3 regions of the Promicromonospora sp. NPDC057488 genome follow, and region 3 is predicted to be linked to each of the others. Evidence: riboswitches for the same ligand, from Rfam matches in the RefSeq annotation. Region 3 holds a riboswitch; each other region holds the start of a gene.
What was found. Region 3 has a riboswitch for S-adenosylmethionine ahead of ACFU5G_RS06060 (methylenetetrahydrofolate reductase). Riboswitches for the same ligand answer to the same signal wherever they lie in the genome.
Positions count from the first base shown of each region.

Region 1: it holds a riboswitch for S-adenosylmethionine, as region 3 does, so the genes downstream of both, ACFU5G_RS08625 (LLM class flavin-dependent oxidoreductase) here and ACFU5G_RS06060 (methylenetetrahydrofolate reductase) in region 3, are expected to answer to the same signal.
Region 2: it holds a riboswitch for S-adenosylmethionine, as region 3 does, so the genes downstream of both, metE (5-methyltetrahydropteroyltriglutamate--homocysteine S-methyltransferase) here and ACFU5G_RS06060 (methylenetetrahydrofolate reductase) in region 3, are expected to answer to the same signal.

Region 1 covers NZ_JBHVEG010000029.1:33,120-39,982, forward strand. Annotated here, with positions in the region: gene ACFU5G_RS08620 (alpha/beta hydrolase) at 1-1,260, shown strand, start outside; SAM riboswitch class IV at 1,361-1,472, shown strand; gene ACFU5G_RS08625 (LLM class flavin-dependent oxidoreductase) at 1,500-2,669, shown strand; gene ACFU5G_RS08630 (ABC transporter substrate-binding protein) at 2,726-4,375, shown strand; gene ACFU5G_RS08635 (ABC transporter permease) at 4,372-5,373, shown strand; gene ACFU5G_RS08640 (ABC transporter permease) at 5,370-6,239, shown strand; gene ACFU5G_RS08645 (dipeptide ABC transporter ATP-binding protein) at 6,236-6,863, shown strand, end outside.
Region 2 covers NZ_JBHVEG010000092.1:3,466-10,328, reverse strand. Annotated here, with positions in the region: gene metE (5-methyltetrahydropteroyltriglutamate--homocysteine S-methyltransferase) at 1-1,426, opposite strand, end outside; SAM riboswitch class I at 1,435-1,538, opposite strand; gene ACFU5G_RS18345 (MFS transporter) at 1,680-3,125, opposite strand; gene ACFU5G_RS18340 (helix-turn-helix transcriptional regulator) at 3,369-4,211, shown strand; gene ACFU5G_RS18335 (Cmx/CmrA family chloramphenicol efflux MFS transporter) at 4,316-5,512, opposite strand; gene ACFU5G_RS18330 (GNAT family N-acetyltransferase) at 5,696-6,166, opposite strand; gene ACFU5G_RS18325 (hypothetical protein) at 6,226-6,863, opposite strand, start outside.
Region 3 covers NZ_JBHVEG010000018.1:53,110-59,972, reverse strand. Annotated here, with positions in the region: gene ACFU5G_RS06065 (N-acetylmuramoyl-L-alanine amidase) at 1-981, opposite strand, end outside; gene ACFU5G_RS06060 (methylenetetrahydrofolate reductase) at 1,101-2,012, opposite strand; SAM riboswitch class I at 2,050-2,166, opposite strand; gene ACFU5G_RS06055 (carbohydrate ABC transporter permease) at 2,261-3,184, opposite strand; gene ACFU5G_RS06050 (carbohydrate ABC transporter permease) at 3,184-4,059, opposite strand; gene ACFU5G_RS06045 (extracellular solute-binding protein) at 4,132-5,376, opposite strand; gene ACFU5G_RS06040 (hypothetical protein) at 5,633-5,851, opposite strand; gene ACFU5G_RS06035 (phosphodiester glycosidase family protein) at 5,861-6,863, opposite strand, start outside.

The sequences.
Region 1 (6,863 bases), on a different contig from region 3:
GCCACGGGCGAGCGCCAGGGGTCCCTGCTGGTCAACCCGGGCGGGCCCGGCGGCTCGGGCAACAACTTCGTCGCGCTGCTCCGGGAGCGGTGGCAGGCGACCGCGGTCGCGGAGCACTACGACATCGTCGGCTTCGACCCCCGCGGGGTCGGCGCGACCACACCGCGTGCGGAGTGCTTCACCGACAAGGAGTACGACGAGGGCGCCGGGTTCCGCATCGGCGCCGTCTACGACATCACGAGCGCGGACCAGGCGGCGGCCATGGCCCAGCGCTGCGTCGAGGGCACCGGCGGCACCAAGGCCCTGACGAGCATCAGCACGATGAACACCGTGCGCGACATGGACGTCATGCGGGCCGCGCTCGGCGACGAGAAGCTGAGCTTCCTGGGCTACAGCTACGGCTCCGAGCTCGGCGAGCTGTACGCGAAGACCTTCCCGGAGAAGGTGCGGGCCGTCGTGATCGACGGCGCCATCGCGCCCGACCTCACAGCCACCGAGTTCCGGCTGTCGCAGTACGTGGCCATCCAGGCCTCGTTCGACGACCTCGCCGCGACCTGCGCCGAGGCGCCCGACTGCGTGCTCGGCAGCGACCCGGCGTCGGCGTCCGACCGCTTCCGCGCGATCCTGGAGCCCCTCGCCGACGACCCCGCGCCCACCGCGGCGGGGCGTGACGTCAGCGTCCACGACGCCTACACCGCCATCGTCGGCGCGCTGTACGCCGAGGCGCACTGGCCCGATGTCCTCACGGCGCTGGAGGAGTACGAGGCGGGCCGGGCGGACGCGCTGCTGGCGCTGCGCGACAGGTACTTCGGCAGGGGCGCCGACGGCGCCTACGGCCTCGACTTCGACTCGAACGTCGCCACCCGCTGCATGGACTGGCCGACGCTCACCCCCGAGGAGACGACGGCCCTGGCTCGCGACATCGCCGACGTCGCGCCCATCTTCGACCTCGACGCCTTCACGCGGGTGCACCACCACGAGTGCGAGGGGTGGCCCGAGCGGGCCGAGGCGGAGGAGCCCACGGCCGCCGCCGAGATCCCGCCGACCCTGGTGGTCTCGGTGACGGGCGACCCGGGCACCCCGCACGAGGGCGGCGTCGCGATGGCCCGCGAGCTGGGCGGCCACCTGCTCACCGTGCACGGCAAGCAGCACGGCGCCTACCTGCTCGGCGGGAGCGACTGCGTCGACGACGCGGTCGAGAGCTACCTGCTCGACCTCGAGACGCCGCCGGACGGCGCGGAGTGCAGCCTGCCGTCCTAGATCCACTATCCGAGACGTCCGCCGGAATCGTTGACGAAGGTCCGTTCCGTCCTTACATTCCCGGCCGTCGACGTGCCACAGGGCACGCCGACGGTCATGTGGTCATGAGTCCCGACGACAAGCCCCGGCTGGTCGGGCAGCAACCCTCCTTCGCGGCGGGGTGCTCCGGGTGACGACCAGGCCGCGCGCTCGTCGTGCGGCAAGCGCGGACCGAGCCCGGCTCGGAGGACGGAAGAACGATGAGCACCAGCACGCCACGCCTGCACTGGTACCTGCCGACGGCGGGGGAGTCCCGCGACGTCCTGCGCGGCGGGACGAACGTCCACCGGATCGACGGCGAGGCGCCACGCTCGCCCTTCCGCCCGCCCACCCTGTCCTACCTGACCCAGGTCGCCCTGGCCGTGGAGGAGGCGGGGTTCGACTCCGTGCTGGTCCCCACCGGCTCCTACTGCGAGGACCCGTGGGTCGTCGCGTCGGCGCTCGCGGCGGTCACCCGGGACCTGCGGTTCCTGGTGGCGCTCCACCCGCGCACGACGACGCCCGCCTACACCGCCCACCGTGCGGCCACGCTGCAGCGGGTCTCCGGCGGGCGCCTGGCGCTCAACGTGGTCACCGGCGAGCCCGGGGCCGAGGCCTGGCTGCACGGCGACCTGGGCGACAAGGCGGACCAGTACGCCCGGACGGGCGAGTTCCTCGACATCTACCGGGCCCTGTTCCGCGGCGAGACCGTGGACCACGAAGGCCGGCACTACACCGTCCGGGAGGGCCGGCTGGAGCGCGCGAACGGGCGCGGCCTCGGCATCCCGGACACCCCCGAGGTGTGGTTCGGCGGGTCGTCCTCCTACGCGGGCGACGTCGCCGCGCGGCACGCCGACGTGTACCTGTCCTGGCTCGAGCCGCTGGACCAGCTCGCCGGGAAGATCGAGTGGATCCGGGGGCTCGCCGCCGCCCAGGGGCGCACCGCGCGGTTCGGCGTCCGCGCCTGGATCCTGGTCCGGGACACGCACGAGGAGGCCGAGCGGGCCGCGCTGGCGCTGCTCGACGGCGTGGACCCCGCCACGCAGGCCAGGCTCCGAGAGTCCCTGCTGGCCCGGCAGTCGGTCGGCCAGCAGCGCGGCCAGGCCCACCTGGCCGCCGCGGACGTCACCCGCCCGGAGAGCCTGTGGGTCGCGCCGGGCATCTGGGGCGGCTTCGGCCTCGTGGCCGGCGGCCCCGCGCTGGGCTTCGTCGGCTCCTCCGACGACGTCGCCGCGCGCTTCGAGGAGTACCGCCGGCTCGGGGTGGAGGAGTTCATCGTCTCGGGCTTCCCCAACCTCGAGGAGACCCGCTGGGTCGCGGACGGGCTCGTGCCCGCCCTGCGCCGGCGCGGCACCTGGACCGAGCCCGCCGCGCAGCTCGTCACCGCCTGACGGCGGCCCGCCGTCCGACCCCCTTTTTCCCTGCCGTACGAACAGGAAGCACAGCCATGCCCTTGACCCGCTCCGCCCGCCTCGCGGCCCCCGCCGCCGCCGTCGTCCTGACCCTGTCCCTCGCCGCCTGCTCGACCGGCTCCGCCGCCTCCACGGGCGGGGCGTCGCCGGCCGGCGACCCGGTCGCCGGCGGGTCGCTGACCTGGGGCGTCAGCGTCGAGCCCGTCTGCTACAACCCGCAGCGCTCCGGCCAGCAGAACTCGTACCCGATCATCCGCAACTACGCCGAGTCGCTGGTGGGCAAGGCGGCCGACGGCAGCTACACGCCGTGGCTCGCCGAGGAGTGGGAGATCTCGGACGACGAGACCGTGTACACGTTCACGCTGCGCGACGGCGTCACCTTCTCGGACGGCACGCCGCTGACGGCTGACGTCGTCAAGCAGAACTACGACGCCATCACCGCCGAGGACTCCACGCTGAACAGCCGCGCCGCGTTCGCGGCGTACGACCACGCCGAGGCCACGGACGACCACACGCTCGTGGTGACCCTCGCGCAGCCCGACGCCGCGTTCCTCGACTCCGTTGCCTCGATCGGGGCTTCGGTGCTGGCGCCCGCCTCCCTGAAGGCGGACGGCGACCTGTGCCAGCCCACCGACGAGCTGGTCGGCACCGGCCCGTTCACCGTGGCCGACTGGACCGCCGGGCAGGAGATCAGCTTCGACAGGCGCGACGACTACGACTGGGCGCCCGGCTACGCCGAGCACACCGGCGCCGCCTACCTCGACGACGTCACCTACCGGTACCTGCCCGAGGCGACCGTCCGCACCGGCGCCTTGACCGCCGGCCAGGTCGACGTCATCGAGAACGTCCAGGTCACCGACACCACCGTGTTCCAGGACGCCCCCGGCTTCCAGTACCTGACCGGCCCGACGACGGGCACCGCGTTCAGCCTGAACATCAACACCCGCATCGCCCCGGCCGACGACGTGCGCGTGCGCCAGGCCCTGCGCGACGGCTTCGACCTCGACGCCCTGATCGAGAACCAGTACCTCGGCACGGTCGAGCGCGCGTACTCCAGCCTCGGGCCGGACAGCCCGTACTTCGACGAGGACCTCGTGGGCTCCTGGGGCAACGACGTCGACGGCGCCAACGCGCTGCTCGACGAGGCCGGCTGGACCGACCGGGACGACGACGGCTACCGCACCAAGGACGGCGAGCGCCTCACCATCAAGGTCGGCTACCCCGAGCCGTACGTGCGCGACGAGCGCGACGTGCTGCTCCAGGCCATCAAGTCGCAGCTCAAGGAGAACATCGGGCTGAACCTGGACGTGCAGATCATCACCGGCGCCCTGTGGAGCGACCAGACCGCCAAGGGCACCTGGACCGTCTACCCGAACACGCTGCCGACGGCGGACCCGTCCAACCTGTTCCGCAGCATCTTCTCCAGCGAGGGCTTCCTCTACACCGCCGCCGAGCCGGACCTGGTGCTCGACGACGAGGTGGCGGCCAGCCGCGCGTCGCTCGACCCGGCGGAGCGGAAGAAGGCGCTCGACGAGATCCAGGCGACCGTCGTCGACGACGCGCGGTACGTGCCGCTGTACCACCCGGTGTACACGGTCGCGGCCAAGGACACCGTGCACGGGCTGGCCTTCGAGCCGCAGCTCGACTCCCCGGCCGGCTCGTACGACGTGTGGGTCCAGCCGTGACGAGCGCCGCCGTCGAGGTGCAGGAGGCGGCCGGGCCGGGCGCCGGCCCGGTCGCTCCTGCTGCGGGCCCGCACCCCGTCCTGCGGCGCCTCGTCACCCGGGTCGTCACGGGCGTCGTGGTGCTGTGGGCCGCCGCCACGGTCGCGTTCTGGACGCTCCAGCTCGTCCCCGGCTCGGTCGCCGACATCCTGGCGGGCGACCTCGCCGACCCCGAGCTGCGCCAGGCTCTCGTGGCCGAGTGGGGGCTCGACCGGCCCGCGTTCGCGCAGTACCTCGACTTCCTCGGGCGGCTCGTGCAGGGCGACCTCGGCACGTCCTACGTGCAGCGGCAGCCCGTGCTGGACGTCATCGGCGACCAGCTCGGCTCCACCGTCGTGCTGACCCTGACCGCGGGCGTGGTCGCCGTGCTGCTCGCCGTGGTGCTGTCCACGGCGACGGTCGGCCGCCCGCGCGTGGTGCGCGGCTTGCTGTCCACGGCGGAGCTCGTCCTCGTCTCCGTCCCGGTGTTCTGGTCCGGAATCCTGCTGCTGATGGTGTTCTCGTTCGGCCTCGGGCTCTTCCCCGTGGCGGGCGGCACCGGCGCCCAGTCGCTCGTGCTGCCCACGGTCGCGCTCGCGCTGCCGACGGCGGGCCTGCTGAGCCAGGTGCTGCGCGAGTCGATGGAGCGCACCGTGCTGGAGCCGTTCGCGATCACGGTGCGCGCCCGCGGCGTGCGCGAGTCGCTCGTGGTGTGGCGGCACGCGCTGAAGCACGCGCTGCTGCCCGGTATGACTGTCGCGGGCAGCCTGGTCGGCGGCCTGCTGGGTGGCGCCGTCATCACCGAACAGGTCTTCGGCCGCCCGGGCCTGGGCCAGGTCACCCTGCTGGCGGTGACCAACAAGGACGTCCCCGTGGTGCTCGGGGTCGTGCTGCTCGCGGCGGCGGTCTACGTCGCCGTCTCCACCCTGCTCGACGTGCTCTACGCCGTCGTCGACCCCCGGCTGCGAGGTGCTCGATGAGTGTCCCGACCCTGCCTGTCGTGCGGTCGCGCCGCCGTGTGCCCCCGGCCGCGGTGCTCGCCGCGGGCGCCGTCGTCGCCTTCCTCGCGCTGCTGGTGATCGCGCCCGGTCTGTTCACGCGGCTCGACCCGTTCACGGGCGACCCGGCCGCGGGCCTGCGCCCGCCGTCGGCCGAGCACCTGTTCGGCACCGACCGCCTGGGGCGCGATGTGTGGACGCGCGTCGTGCACGGCGCGCGCTACTCCGTGCTGATCGGCCTGGCCGCGACGGCCATCGCCGTCGTGGCCGGCACAGTGGTGGGCGTGGCCGCCGGCCTGTCCGGGGCGTTCCTCCAGGGCCGCGCCGGGCGGGTGCTCGACGAGGGCCTGACCCGGCTGCTCGACGTGCTCTCGTCGTTCCCGGCCATCCTGCTGGCCATGCTGGTGGTCACCTTCACCGGCCCGGGGGTCTGGAACGTCGCCGTCGCCATCGGCATCGCGGGCATCCCGCTGTACGCGCGGGTGGTGCGCAGCCAGACGTTCGTCGTCACGCGCGCCGACTACGTGGCGCACGCCGCCGTGCACGGCCGGGGCCGGTGGGCGGTGCTGCGCGAGCACGTGCTGCCCAACGCCCTGACGTCCGTCCCGGTGCTCGCCGCGATCGACGTCGGCACGTCCGTGCTGGCGGTCAGCGGGCTCAGCTTCCTGGGGCTCGGGCCGCAGCCGCCCATCCCCGAGTGGGGCGTCATGCTCGCCGAGGCCCGCGACGTGCTGCGCGTGGCCTGGTGGGCAGGTGTTTTCCCCGGTGTGTTCATCACCGGGACCGTCATCGCGTTCACCGTGCTCGGGCGCTGGCTCCAGGCCCGCACGGACGGGAGGGAGTCATGAGCAACGTCCCGCTGGTCACCGTCGAGGACCTCACCGTCGACTTCGCCACCGGCCCCGGCCGTCGCGCCCCGCGGACCGCGGCCGTGCGCGGCGTGTCCTTCGCGGTGCGGCCCGGGGAGTGCGTGGCGATCGTCGGCGAGTCCGGCTCGGGCAAGAGCGTCACGGCCCGGGCGCTGCTCGGCCTGGCCGGGCCCCGCTCGCACGTCACGGCCCGCCGCCTGGAGATCGACGGCGAGGACGCGACCGGGTTCACCGAGCGGCGCTGGCGGCAGGTGCGCGGCGGCCGGATCGGCATGGTGCTGCAGGACGCGCTGGTCTCCCTCGACCCGCTGCGGACCGTCGGCGCGGAGATCGGCGAGGTGCTGCACACGCACCGGGTGGTGCCCCGGGGTGCGGCGCGCGAGCGGGCGGTCGAGCTGCTCGGCTCCGTCGGCGTGCCCCGGCCCGAGGTGCGCGTCGAGCAGTACCCGCACCAGCTCTCCGGCGGGCTGCGGCAGCGGGCGCTCATCGCGTCGGCCATCGCCGCGGACCCGCGGCTGATCATCGCCGACGAGCCGACCACCGCCCTCGACGTCACCGTCCAGGCCCAGGTGCTGGACACCCTCGCCGAGCGGGCCGCGCAGG
Region 2 (6,863 bases), on a different contig from region 3:
CGATGGTCGTGGTCGGCAGGGCCGGCAGGTTCAGCCGCGCCTGCTGCGCGGCCGCCCGCTCCGCGTACGGCGCGCGCTGTGCGTCGGCCGCGGTCAGGGCGGCGGTCCGCTCCCGCACCTGCGGGACGACGACGCCGGGCGCCTCGGCGCGGGAGCGCACCGCGGCCGTCGACTCGCCGAGCCGGTCGGCGACGGCCGCGCGGCCCTCGGCCAGGCCCGTGGCCAGCGTGGCGACCTCGGCGACCTTCTGGTCGGCGAACGCGAGCCACGACTTCAGGCCCGGCTCCAGGCGGGGCTCGTCGGCGACGTCGTGCGGCACGTGCAGCAGCGAGGTCGAGGTGCCGACGGCGAGTGCCCCTGCGCCGAGGCCGGTGCCCTGGGCCGCGAGGCCCTCCAGGACGGTCAGGCGGGCGTCGAGGTCGGCGCGCCAGATGTTGTGGCCGTCGATCACGCCCGCGACCACGGTCTTGTTCTCCAGGCCCTGCACGGGTCCGGCGGGCACCGCGCCGCGGACCACGTCGATCGCGATCGCCTCGACGTCGGTGCCGGCCAGCAGCGCGAGGCCGTCGCCCGCGTCGCTGCGCAGGTCGCCGTAGGGCGCGGTGACCAGGATCGCGGGGCGCTCGGCGGCGTCGTCCGAACCGGTGCCGGCGGGGGAGAGGTCGGTCGCCAGGCGGGCGTAGGCCCGGCGGACGGCGTCGGCCACCTCGTCGAAGGGGACGTCCAGCAGGTCGGTGACCAGCGCGGGCTCGTCGAGCTGGACCCAGGGCGCGCCCGCGGCGGCCAGCGTGCGCAGCAGCTCCCCGTACGCGGTGACGACGTCGTCGAGCCGGTCCAGCGGGCGGAAGCCCTCGGGGGCGTCGTCGGCCGCCTTGCTGAGCAGCAGGAACGTCACCGGGCCCACCAGCACGGGGCGGGTGACGACGGCCTGGCCGCCGTCGGCCGGGTGCGCCAGCTCGGTGAACTCGCGCACGGCGCGGTCGTCGACGAAGCCGATCGGGGTGTCCGGGCCGATCTCCGGCACCAGGTAGTGGTAGTTCGTGTCGAACCACTTGGTCATCTCGAGCGGCGCCCGGTCGCCCTCGCCGCGGGCCACCGTGAAGTAGGCCGCGAGCGGCAGGTTGCCCTCGTCCGTGGTGAGCCCGGCGAACCGCTCGGGCACCGCGCCCAGCAGCGCGACGGCGTCGAGCACCTGGTCGTAGTAGGAGAACGAGCCGGGGACGGCGGCGGTCCCGGCCTCCAGGCCCAGGTCGACGAGGCGGCGCGCGGTGGCGAGCCGCAGGTCGCGGGCGGTCGCCTCCAGCTCGTCGGCGGTGGTGCGGCCGGCCCAGAAGGACTCGACGGCGCGCTTGAGCTCGCGCCTCCGGCCGATGCGCGGGTAGCCCAGGATCGTGGCGGTGGGAAGGTGCGGGTTCGTGACTGCCATGCGTATCAGCTCCATCGGACCTGGCGTTAGCACCTTGCCCCGAGATTGGCGCCTCGGAGGTAGGTTGCTGCGGTGTCGTGGAGCCAGGACTCTCGACCGCTCTGGATGATGAGATCTGATCGTAGGCATGCCCGAGATGTGGTCGGCAAACCGTCCACGCCTCGGGACGGCTGGTGACCTCCGAGGTCAGCTCGGAAAAGTGTGCCAAGCGACCGCACGATCCCGGCGCCCCGAGGCCGGACTGTCGGGACCGCTACCCGGTCACCCGCCGGCCCGCCGGCCGTGCCACCCGGCGTCCCGTCGGCCGTCCAGTCGGCCGTCCAGTCGGCCGCAGCGCGGCCGCGAGGGCGACGCCCGCGACCAGGCACACCGCGGCGTTGACCGCGATCGCGACGCTCAGGCCGAGCACGGTCCCGCCGCCGGGCGTCGTGGCGGTGACGACCGCCGACATCACCGGGATACCCAGCGCGATGCCGACCTGCTGGCTCATCGTCGTCAGGCCGGTCGCCAGGCCCTGCTCGTCGTCGGGGAGACCGGAGGTCGCCGTGACCATGAACCCGACGATCGCCACCAGGTTCGCCACACCGCCCACGAAGGTCAGGGCCAGCAGGACGACGAGCCACCCGGGCAGCTCCCCGAGGAGCGCCAGCGGTGCGGTCGCGACGGCCTGTGCCACGAGCCCGAGCACGATGGCGCGCCGCCCGCCGACCGCGCCGATCACGCGTGGCCCGACCATGCCGCCCAGTACCGTGCCCGCTCCGAGCACCGCGAAGACGAAGCCTGTCTGCAGGGGTCCGAGGCCACGGACCTCCTGCAGGTAGAGAGTGAGCAGGAAGACCAGGGACGTCTCGGTGGCGAACGCGACCAGCCCCGCGGCGTTGCCCCAGCCGACGGTCCGGCGCGCCAGGATGCCCAGCGGGACGAGCGGGTGCTCGACCCGGCGCTCGATCAGGACGAACGCCGCCAGCAGCGCGCCGGCGAGAGCGAGCGCGGTCCAGCTCGCCGGGGCCGCCCACGAGTGCTCGGCCGCCTGGGTGAGCCCGTGGACGCCCGCGGCGAGCGCCAGCGTGATCGCGACCGCACCGGGTGCGTCCAGCCGGGCGCGGCGTGTGGGTCGCGTCTCGCGCAGCACCATCGGTCCGACGACGAGGACGGCGACCGCCACGACGACGTTGACGAAGAATGCCCAGCGCCAGCTGACCAGGCCCGCGAACAGCCCGCCCAGCACGGCCCCGGACGTGAACCCGGCCGCCATCAGTGCCCCGTTCAGACCCAGCGCCCGGTCGCGCAGCGGGCCCTCCGGGAAGGACGTGGTGATCAGCGAGAGCGCCGCCGGGGTGACGGCGGCCGTGGCGACGCCCTGCGCGACCCGAGCTGCCAGGAGCAGCCAGGCGACGTCCGCGAGCCCGCCGGCCACCGAGGCCGCGCCGAGCAGCGCCATCCCCGCCAGGAACTGCCGCCGTCGGCCGAAGAGGTCGGCGGTGCGCCCGAAGAACAGGGTGAGACCGGCCGCGCACACCGCGAACGAGGTGGCGATCCATTGCAGGTCGGGCAGCGCCAGCCCGACGTCGGCCCCGATCTGTGGGAGTGCAACGTTCAGGATCGAGAAGTCCACGGCCAGCGTGAAGCTCGCCGTGAGGAGGACCGCGAGGGCGAGACGCTCGCGGACGGGCGTCGGAGGTGTCGATGAGGTTCGCATGACGACGACGATCGGCGTCCCCGGCGGGCCGGACCAGCACCCGGTGCTGCGTACCCCTGGCAGGGTCACCCTGACCGCGACGGGAAGGGCGACACTGGGACCATGCGGAGCGAGGCGGGTCACGGGGTGGACCAGGTGGATCGGGCGGGCCGGACGGCTGGGGTGGACCGGACGGCTGGGCTGGACCGGACGGACGGGGCGGGCCGGCCTGCCGGTCGACGATCGGGGCGGCCGGGGCGGCCGGTGACCGAGGAGCTCGGCGACTTCCTGCGCACCCGCCGGGACGCGATCACCCCGGCGGCGTCCGGCCTGACCAGCTGGGGTGCCCGGCGCGTGCCGGGCCTGCGGCGAGAGGAGCTCGCGCAGCTGGCCGGCATCTCGGTGAACTACTACACGCGCCTGGAGCAGGGGCAGTCGGCCAACGCAGGCGAGTCGATCCTGGAGTCGCTCGCCCGGGCGCTCCAGCTCGACGACGACGAACGAGCGCACCTGTTCGCGCTCGCCCGGCCGACCCCGGCCCGGCGTCGGCGGGCGGCGCCGGCCGAACGACCCAGCGGCGGAGTGGTGCGGCTGCTGGCCGCCATGCCGGACGTGCCGGCTCTGCTCCTGGGGCGGCGCAACGACATCCTCGCCTGGAACCCGCTCGGGCACGCCCTGCTCGCCCCGCACCTCGATCCGGCGGCGCCGGCGAGTGTCGGCTCGCGGCCCAACCAGATGCAGCTGCTCTTCCTGGACCCGCACACGCGCGAGCTGTACCGGCACTGGGAGGAGGAGGCCGCGCTGGCCGTGTCCTCGCTCCGGTACACCGCCGTGCGGCACCGCGACGACCGGGCGCTGGCCGAGCTGATCGGCGAGCTGAGCCTGAGCAGCCCCGAGTTCGCGCGGCTCTGGGGGCGGCACGACGTCCGGCTGTGCTCCAGCGGCACCAAGTACCTGCGTCACCCGGAGGTGGGGGACCTGGAGCTCGGCTTCGAGGTGCTGCACCTGCCCGACACCGACGGCCAGCGGCTCCTGACGCACACCGCGGCGCCGGGATCGGGGTCAGAGGCCGCGCTCCGGCTGCTCGCGCGCGGGACGGCGGTCTGAGGGCTGGGTGTCGGGGGCCGGGCATCGGAGGGCCGGGTTTTGGAGGGCCGGGCATTGGAGGGCCGGGCGTCGAGGTCGATCGGCGTCCGGCCCTCCTCGCCTCGTCAGGCCACCGGGACGGTTGTCCGGCGTCGGGCCGTGGCGAGCCGGAGCAGGACGGCGGCGCCCGCCAGCGCCGCGCCGACCACCAGTGGCCCGGCGGTCCCGAGCGCGGCCAGGCCGACCCCGCCGAGCAGCGGGCCGCCGACCGCCCCCAGGTTCAAGGCGACCGTCGAGAAGGCCCCGCCCATCGTCGGTGCGCCCTGGGCTGCCGCCATGGCGCGCGCGATCAGCGTGCTGCCCACCGCGAAGGACAGCGCGCCCTGCACCGGCGCCAGCACCCACAAGGCCGCCGGGTTGCCGGCCAGTGCCGCCCACGTGATCCACCCCAGGACCAGGGTGGGCCCGGCGACGTCGAGCAAGAGCCGGCCGCGGCTGTCGGCGAGGCGGCCTGCCGCCGAGACTCCCGCGAACGCGCCGAGCCCGAACAGCGCGAGCACCACCGGTACGAGCGACGGGCCGAGGCCCGCCCCGTCCGTGACGACGACCGCCAGGTAGGTGAAGGCGCAGAACGTCGCGCCGTTGACCAGCACCCCGAGTGCGAGGTGCCGTTGGAGGTCCGGGGACCGGAGGGTGCGGAGCTCGGCCCTGAGGCCGAGCCTGCTCGGGTCCCCGGTGTGGCCGCTCAGCGCGGAGCGGGTCGCGCCTTTACGGCCCGGTCGGTCTGGTGTCAGCCGGAGGACGGCGACCAGGGCCGCGGTGGCGAGCCCCGCGATGGCCCAGAGCGCGGACCGCCAGCCCCAGAGCTCACCCAGCAGCGCGCCCGCGGGGACGCCGGCGACCAGGGCGAGCGTCGTGCCGCCGAGGAGCACGGACAGGGCCCGGGCGCGCCGTCCGGCCGGGACCACCAGGGTGGCCGTCGACAGGGCGACCGCGAGGAAGCCGGCGTTGGCCAGGGCGGCCACGAACCGGGTGCCGAGCAGCACGCCGAAGCTGTCGGTCAGCGCGCCCGAGACATGGGCCAGGACGAACACGGCCAGGCACGCGGACAGGGTCCGGCGCGGGGGCAGGCGGCGTCCGACGGCGGCCGTCAGCGGCGCGCCAACCACCATCCCGACCGCGAATCCCGAGGTCAGGTAGCCGGCTTGGGCGACCGAGACGCCGAGGTCGGCGGAGATGCCGGGTACGAGCCCGGCGAGGACGAATTCCGACGTGCCTTGCGCGAAGACCGCGACCGCGAGCACGTAGAGCAGGACAGGCATGAACGACTCCGAAGGGGGAGAGGGAACGGGTAGGCCTGGTCGGCACTACGGGCCCTTCGGATGCGCTCTGGTCGCCCGCTCCGTCAGGGAAGCGGGCCGCGAGGTGTGGCCTCGGTGATCTCTACAGGGGCATCTCGGGCTACCGGAGTACCGGCAGCCCGAACCTGGATGCTTCTGGAGACCTCATGCGGTGAAGCTAGCACGCACGGGCAGCGGACGGCGCCAGGCGACCTCGCGGTCGAGCTGGCCCGTCGAGCGGAACAGCGCGACCTGGTGGGCGTCGGGCAGGGCGGCGGCGAGCGCCTGCGTGGTCGTGGGCCCGAAGCCGAGCTTCTGCCAGAAGCCGCCCGAGCGACGGGAGAACAGCCAGGCCTCGCCCGCCCCGGCGTCGGCGGCCCGGTCCAGCGCGAACCGGGCCAGGCGCAGGCCGGCCCCGGTGCCACGCAGGTCGGGCCGGACGGCGACGCTGCGGACCAGCGCGTGCGCGGCGTCGCCGCCGAGCTCGAACCCCGTGGTCGTGGCGACCGCGCCGTCCTGGTCCCGCTCCAGCCAGAGGTGGACGGCGGGCTCCGCGAGTGCGGCGACCGTCAGGTCGGCTGTGCGCAGGAACGCGGCCAGGTCGTCGAGGTCGGCGGAGGTGGCGCGGTGGAGCACGGCGGGAGCCTATCGGGGTGTGGGTGTGGGTGCGGGTGCGTGCCCGGGTCCGGGTTGGGTCATGGGCGGCCGGTGTCGTTCGTGGGCGACATGCTGGGCTCGTTGCAGCCCGCCCAGCTGAGCTCGCTGTGCACGCGGAACTGCTTGCCCTCGTCGCCCTCGGCCCAGATCTCGACGTCGCTCGGCAACCAGGTGGTGGTGTCGACGAGCAGCTCGACCCGGGTCATGACGCCGCCGCGCACCGCGGTGTCCGAGGGGATGATCCGGATCCGGGCGACGGTCTGCCCGCCGACTCGCTCGACGTGGACATCGTCGGTGCCGAGCCCTGCCGTACCGAGGCCCGCCGTGCCGAGGCCCGCCGTGCCGAGGCCCTGGGTGTCGTAGTCCTGGGTGTCGAGTTCTCGGGTGTCAGAGTCCTGGGTGTCGACGCCGTCCAGGGCAAGGTCCTGGTCTGTCCGGTCGTTCGCGCTCGTTCGGCTGTTCGTGCCGTCGTACCCGGGCAGCCCGAGCACGACTGCGGCCGACGCCGCCTGCAGCACCTCCAGGGGCTGCTGGTCCAGGGTGGTCTTGGGGGCTGCGATGCCCGTCCCTTCGACGGGGTCGAAGCGCAGCGCCGAGTTGTCCCCGAACGTCGACCGGGTCTTGACGCCACAGCTCCCGCCCGACATCGCCTTGCCCGCACGGGTGACGACATCCC
Region 3 (6,863 bases):
GCTGGACGGGATCGTCGCCGAGTACGTCGCGAGGTCGCTGACCTCCGCGGGCGTCGCGTAGCGGTAGTCGGCGCCGTACCGCTCGCCCGAGAAGGACGACGCCAGCCACGCGGAGCCGGCGGAGAAGCCCGCCGAGGTGTTGTCGACGATGACCGACCAGCTCGTGCCCGCCAGGGCCGCGGCCACCTCGGAGCGCAGCTGCGGCAGCATCGAGTACAGGACGTCGCCCGGGCAGGCCGTCGCCGTGTAGTCCCGGTGCCCGTAGATCTGCGTGGGCGCGATGCCGTACTGGTCGCAGATGTAGGCGCACAGCTCGACCAGCCGGCTCCAGAGCTGGGCCGGGGGCGTCGCGCTCGTGTAGGTGCCCTGGTTCTCGATGCCGATGGCCTGGCTGTTCTGGCCCGGGGCGTGGGCGCCCACCACGGTGCCGCTGCCGCTCTGCAGCCGGGACAGCGAGCCGTGCCGGCCCTCCATGACGTACCCGCCGCGGCTCAGCGTGAGGTGCTGGCCCGTGTCGACCCAGCCGTTGGCGAAGTGCCACTGCTGGATGTCGCGGGCGATCTGGTACCCGGCGGCCTGCGAGTAGTCGGTGACGTTGGCCGACGCCGTGTGGTGGATCAGGATCTTGTTCGGGTTGGCCGCGACCGGGTCGATGGTGCCGCGGGCCGCCGCGGCGCCCCAGGTGGCGCAGCTCGCGATGGTCGGCGCGGCCACCTCCACCCCGGCCAGCGCGCCCGGCGGGGCGTCGGCGGGCGCCTCCGGGTCCGGGGCCAGGGACGGCGGGGCGTCGGCGTCGGCCCTGGCTGCCCCCGCGGGGGCAGCGGCCCCGGGGGCGGGGGCGGCCGCGGCCGCCGGGGCGGCGATCGTCGCGCCCGCGGCGCCGATGCCGAGGACGACGGCGCCGCGCAGCAGCTCGCGCCGCCCCAGCGAGGTATGGCTGTCAGGACTGCACTCGGTGGAGCTGTGGTCGTGTTCGTGCACGGTGGGGCCTCCACGGGTCGGTCGCGCTGGTACGTGCCGATTTTTCATCCGTAGTATCGGCCGACGCCGCGGCACCCCGGTACATCACATCCGGGGTATACCCCGCGCACGATGCCGCGTCAGGCGGCGGCGCGACCCGACAGGCCCACCCGGTCCAGCAGGTCCAGGGCGGGGCGGTGCTTGTTGAACGTGTACACGTGCAGGCCGGGCGTGCCGGCGTCGAGCACCTCGCGCGCGAGCGCCGCAGAGTACTCGATGCCGTGGGCGTGCTGGGCCTCGGGGTCGACGGCGCCGTCGGGCGCGGTGAGCCGGTCGAGGTCCCGCAGGAGCTCGGCGGGCGCCGCCACCCCGGTGAGCTCCTCGACGCGGCGCAGGCGCCGGGCCTCGGTGGTGGGCAGGATCCCGGCGAGGATCGGGATGCGCACGCCCTCGGCCCGGGCCGCCTCGACGAACCCGGTGTACGAGTCCGCGCGGTAGAAGAACTGGGTGATCGCGAAGCTCGCGCCCGCCTCCTGCTTCTCCAGGAGCCTGCGCACCTCCTGCTCGCGCGTGGTGCCCGCCCCGGGGTTGCCGTCCGGGAACGTGGCGACGGCGATGGCCAGCGGGCGCGCGGCCGAGCGCAGCGCCGTGCTGACGTCGGCGGCGCAGCGCCGCTCGTCCACCTGCCGCAGCAGGCGCACCAGGTCCACGCTGGAGCGCACCCCGTCGGCCGGCGGGCGCCAGTCCGGCTCGTCGCGCGGCGGGTCACCGCGCAGGGCCAGGAAGGACCGGACGCCGGCCTCGAGGAACTCCTCGATCACCTCGGACACGTCCTCCCGGGACGCGCCCACGCAGGTCAGGTGGGCCACCGGGAGCACGGGCGTACCCCGCAGCAGCGTCGCGAGCACCTCGCGCGCGGTGGCCCGGTCACCGCCGGCCGCGCCGTAGGTCACGGACACGAAGTCCGGGCGGGCCGCCACGAGCCGCTGTGCCGTCTCCCAGAAGTTGGGCGCGGCGTTCGGCCGACGCGGGGGCATCAGCTCGAACGACACGGTGGGACGGTGTGGGTGCGGCTCGGCGACCATGGCTGCTCCATCGAACCTGGCGTGAGCACCTTGCGTCCTCGGCACCGCGGCGACGCGGTACCAGGTCGGCAGGTTGCTGCGGTGTCAGGGAGCCAGGACTCTCGACCGCTCTGGATGGGGTTCGCCACCATGCTAAGCGACCGTCCAGCACTGGGACAGAATTCGTCCGGCGGTCGAGACGGCCCGGTCCACGGAGCGTGGACCGGGCCGTCCCGCTACTTCACGGAACCGGCCACCAGGCCGCCCACCAGGCGCTTCTCGATGATCATGAACAGGATCACCACGGGCACGATCGCCACGATCGACACCCCGAACACGTAGTGCCAGGACGTCTCGTACTGCCCGACGAACTTGGTGAGCGCCACGGACAGTGGCTGGTTGCCTGCCGTGGTGAGCAGCACCAGCGAGGCCGCGAACTCGTTCCACGAGGCGACGAACGTGAACACGACCGCCGTGACGATGCCCGGCCAGACGAGCGGCAGGTTGATCTTGGTCAGCACGGCGAAGGTTCCGGCGCCGTCGAGCTGCGCCGCCTCGTCGACCTCCTTGGGGATGCCGGCGAAGAAGCTGTGCATGATCCAGACCGCGAACGACAGGTTGAACGCCGCGTTGACCAGGATCATCGCGGCCCAGGTGTCGAGGATCCCGAGGGCGATGAACTGGCGGAACAGGCCCGAGGTGAGTACCGCGGGCTGCACCATCTGGGTCACGATCACGAGGAACAGGAAGAACAGCCGCCCCCGGAACCGGAACCGCGCCGTGTAGTAGGACGCCGGCAGCGCCACGACGAGCACGAGCAGCGTGGCGCACAGCGAGATCACCAGGGTGGAGATCAGGTTCTGCGCCAGCGGTGTCTCGGGCGTGGACCACATGGTGACGTAGTTGTCCCAGTGCCACTCGGTGGGGAAGTAGGTCGGGTCGACCGACCTGATCTCGGCCTTGGTCTTCACCGAGCCGAAGAACATGATCAGGTACGGCAGCAGGAACACCACCAGCACCACGAGCCCGGCCAGCAGCCGCAGCAGCAGGGACCCGAGCGGCACCTGGTCGCTCGTGTACTTCCTTACCCGCTGCCGGTTGTCCGACGGCGGCCGGGTCGCCTTGCGCGGGGTCGTCCCCGAATCGGTGATCGCGGTCATCAGACCTCCTCCAGGGGGCGGACGACCCGCACGTAGACGGCGACGATCGCGATGACCACCAGGAACGCGATGACGGACAGCGCGCTGGCCAGGTCGATCTGCCGCTGGTTCTGCATGTACTTGAAGATCATCGTCATGACGGTGTCGGCGTCGTACCCGGGGATGGACCCCGTCATGACGCGCAGGATCGGCAGCGAGTTGAACACGTTGATGATGTTGATCAGCACCGCCACCGAGATGGCACCCCGCAGCTGCGGCAGCACCACGCTGAAGTAGGTGCGCGGGCCGCTGGCGCCGTCGATGCGCGCGGCCTCGACGGTCTCGCCGGGGACCGTCTGGAGGCCGGCGAGGATCGTGTACGTGGTGAACGGCAGCGACACGAACACGGCCACCGCCATGGCCCACGCGAACGCGGTACCGGGGTGCCGCGTCCAGCCGTAGCCCTCCGGCGTGCTGATCAGGCCCACGTCCACGAGGAACGAGTTGATGATGCCGAAGTACGGCTCCAGCCCGTAGTGCACCACCAGCGTGGTCATGACGACGCTGGAGGCCCACGGCACGATGACGGCCATCCGGACCAGGCGCCGGCCCGGGAACGCCTTGTTCAGCAGCGCTGCCAGGGCCAGCGACCCGATCAGGGTGCAGCCGACGACCACCACGACCCACACGACGGTGCGCCCGAGGATCGGCCAGAAGTACTGGAAGCCGATGACCGTCGCGAAGTTCGCGAGGCCTACTCCCCCGTCGTCCAAGCCGCTCTGGCTGATGTCGCGTGTCGAGTTCCAGAACATCTGGCCTACCGGGAACAGGACCACGGCCGCAATGAGTGCGACCGCGGGCCCGATCCACGGCAGGGCCTTCAACAGGTCCTTCACCAGGTTCCCCGTGCTTTCGGTTCGGCGTTGCGTTTGGTCAGCCGTGCCGGGCACGGCGGTCGGTGCGAGGCGTCAGCCCGCGTCGACCTGTCCCTGGATCTCGGCCAGGACGTCCTGCGCCGACTTCTTCCCGTCGAGCTGGCCGAAGAGCGCCTTGAACGCGGAGTCCGCGGCCTGCCAGTCCGGGTTGGTGCTCGGGTAGAACTGCGCGTCCGGCAGCACCTCGAGGAACGGCGCGAGCGCCTCCTCGCCGGCGAGCTGCTCGGAGCCCGAGAGGGTGGTGGGCAGGAAGCCCTCCGCCTGGACCCACGGCACGTAGACGTCGGCGGTGTAGAAGTAGTCGAAGAAGGCGGTGATGGCCTCCTGCTTGTCGCCGTCGTTCTGGAACGCCATCAGGTGGTCCGCGACGCCCAGCGTGAACGGCGAGCCGTCCTCGGTGGGGATCGGGTGGATGGAGTACTCCAGGTCGGGGTTGTCGGACTCGATCTGCCCGACGCTCGGCGGCAGGCCGATCTGCATGCCGACCTTGCCCTGCACGAAGATGTCGAACAGCGGGCTGCGGTCCGTCGCGCCGGCGTCGGCCTGCGTGGCGCCCTCGTCGATCATCTTCTTGGCGAACTTGGCGCCCGGGAGGTTCTCGGGGGTGTCGATGGTGATGGCCTCGGCGTCGCCGAAGGTTCCACCGCCGCCCCACAGCCACACCGCGGCCTCGGCCTGGGCCTCCTCGGAACCGAGCGGCATGCCGTAGCCGGCCACGCCGCCGCCGAGGTCGGAGACCTTCTTGGCCGACTCGAGCAGCTCGTCCCAGGTGGCGGGCACGTCGGCGCCCGCCTCCTCCAGGAGCGCGTCGTTGACGAACAGCGCACGGGCCGACGCGATGAACGGCAGGCCGTAGGTGGTGCCGCCCACCTGGGCGTTCTCCAGGAACGTCGGCTGGAAGTCGGCGAAGGTCTCGTCGGAGGTGACGTCCTCGACCGGGTACAGCAGCTCGTCCTCGGCGAAGCCGGCGAACGGGCCACCGTTGTAGATGTCGGGTGCGTCGCCGCCCTGGATCTTGGTGGCGATGACGGACTCGAGGTTGTCCCATGACTCGACCTGGAGGTTCACGTCGATGTCGGGGTTCGCCTCCTCGAACCCGGCGATCACGTCGTCCCAGTTTCCCTGGGTGGCGTCGGAGTAGCTGGGGACGAGCAGGTCGAGAGTCGTACCGTCGCCGGTCGCCTCCCCGCTGGACCCGCCGAACCCGCAGGCCGTCAGTCCGGTCGTCGCGGCGAGCGTGATCGCCATGATCCCGCCGAGCCTCTTGTACTGCGCCATTGCCGTCCCTCTCCTTCGTGGTGGTGCAGGTCACGTTTTCACTTGGGTCATAATCTGTCAATGGTTCTAACAAACCTGTGACAAACGGGTGACGCGGCGTGTCGCGAGGGTTCGGCCGCTCGGCGCGGCGGCAGCAAAAAGGGCCGCAGCAAGCGGCTGCGGCCCTGTTCCGGCAGGCCTCGGGGCCGCCGTCGTGGGGGTACGGAGATGCGGCGGCGCCCGCCCGGTCAGGACCGGGCGGGCGCCGCGCGTGCTTCTATCGTTCGGTGGCGCCGATCATCGGCAGGCCGAACGACAGGCCGACGGCGAGGATGCCGCCGACGAACAGGTAGGGCGACGACGCCGCGTCACCGATCGAGCCGACGGCCATCAGCGCGAACCCGCCCAGGAACAGGGCGAAGCACACGATGAAGCGAACCACCAGCGCCGCCGTGGGCTCCTGCTTCTGCCTGCGGGCCACCTCGAAGTTGCTCATGAGGTAAATCTACCGGCTCGTGGTGACCATGAGCTCGCCGCGCGCCCCGTTGACCGTGACGGTCACCGTGGCGCGCCCCGGGCGCAGGGCCGTCAGCTCGTGCGTGGCGGGGTCGAGCGCGAGCACCGCGCGGTGCGAGCAGTCCCGCAGGGCGGCGCGGCCCTGCCCGTCGGTGACGCACACCCCGGGACCACCCCAGCTCGCGGAGACCGGCCACGCGACCGGCACCTCGCGGGACCCGTCCTGCACGACGACGGCGCTCACCGGCGCGGAACCGCCCACCCGCAGCGAGTCCGGCCCGGCGACCGTGACCCGCTCGGCGCGCGTGTTGACCTCCCAGGTGAGCCACGGTTCGGCGGACGAGCGGCCCGGACCCGGCGTCTTGCCCGACGCCGGCCGCAGCCCCAGCATCGACCAGCCCGTGAACCCGCCGTCGGCCGGGGTGCTCGCCGGGCTCTTCCCGGAGTTGCCGTTGACCAGGTACGGGACGCCGTCCTGGGTGCTCGCGTGGAAGACGCCCACGTGGGAGCCCACCGACGCGACCGACTTGCCGGACGTCTCCTCGAAGTCCTCGAACCAGCCGCGCAGCGTGTCGGCCTCCAGCCGGTCGGTGAGCTGGCTGGCCTTGGTCGGCAGCGGGTCGTCGAGCGGGTGGTGCGCGAACACCACGACGCCGGTGACGGCGCGGTCGGTCGCGGCGTCGTCGAGCGCCTCGCGCAGCATCTGGACCTGGGCGAAGTCGGCGCCCAGGCGGCCGGCCGACGAGTCGAGCATGACCAGGCGCGTGGTGCCGGCTCGGTGGCCAGGCCCGCTGCGGCCCGGCGTCGGGACGTCGAGCACCCGGGTGCGGTCGCCGAACTCCTCCTCGAAGTTCGCGATCGAGCCGCCCATCACCTCGTGGTTGCCCGGCAGGTAGTACCAGGGGAAGTCCGCGTCGGCGAGCTCCTCGGTGAGGATCCGGCGGGCGAGGTCGAAGTCCTCGGGGGCGGCCTCGTCCACCAGGTCGCCGTTG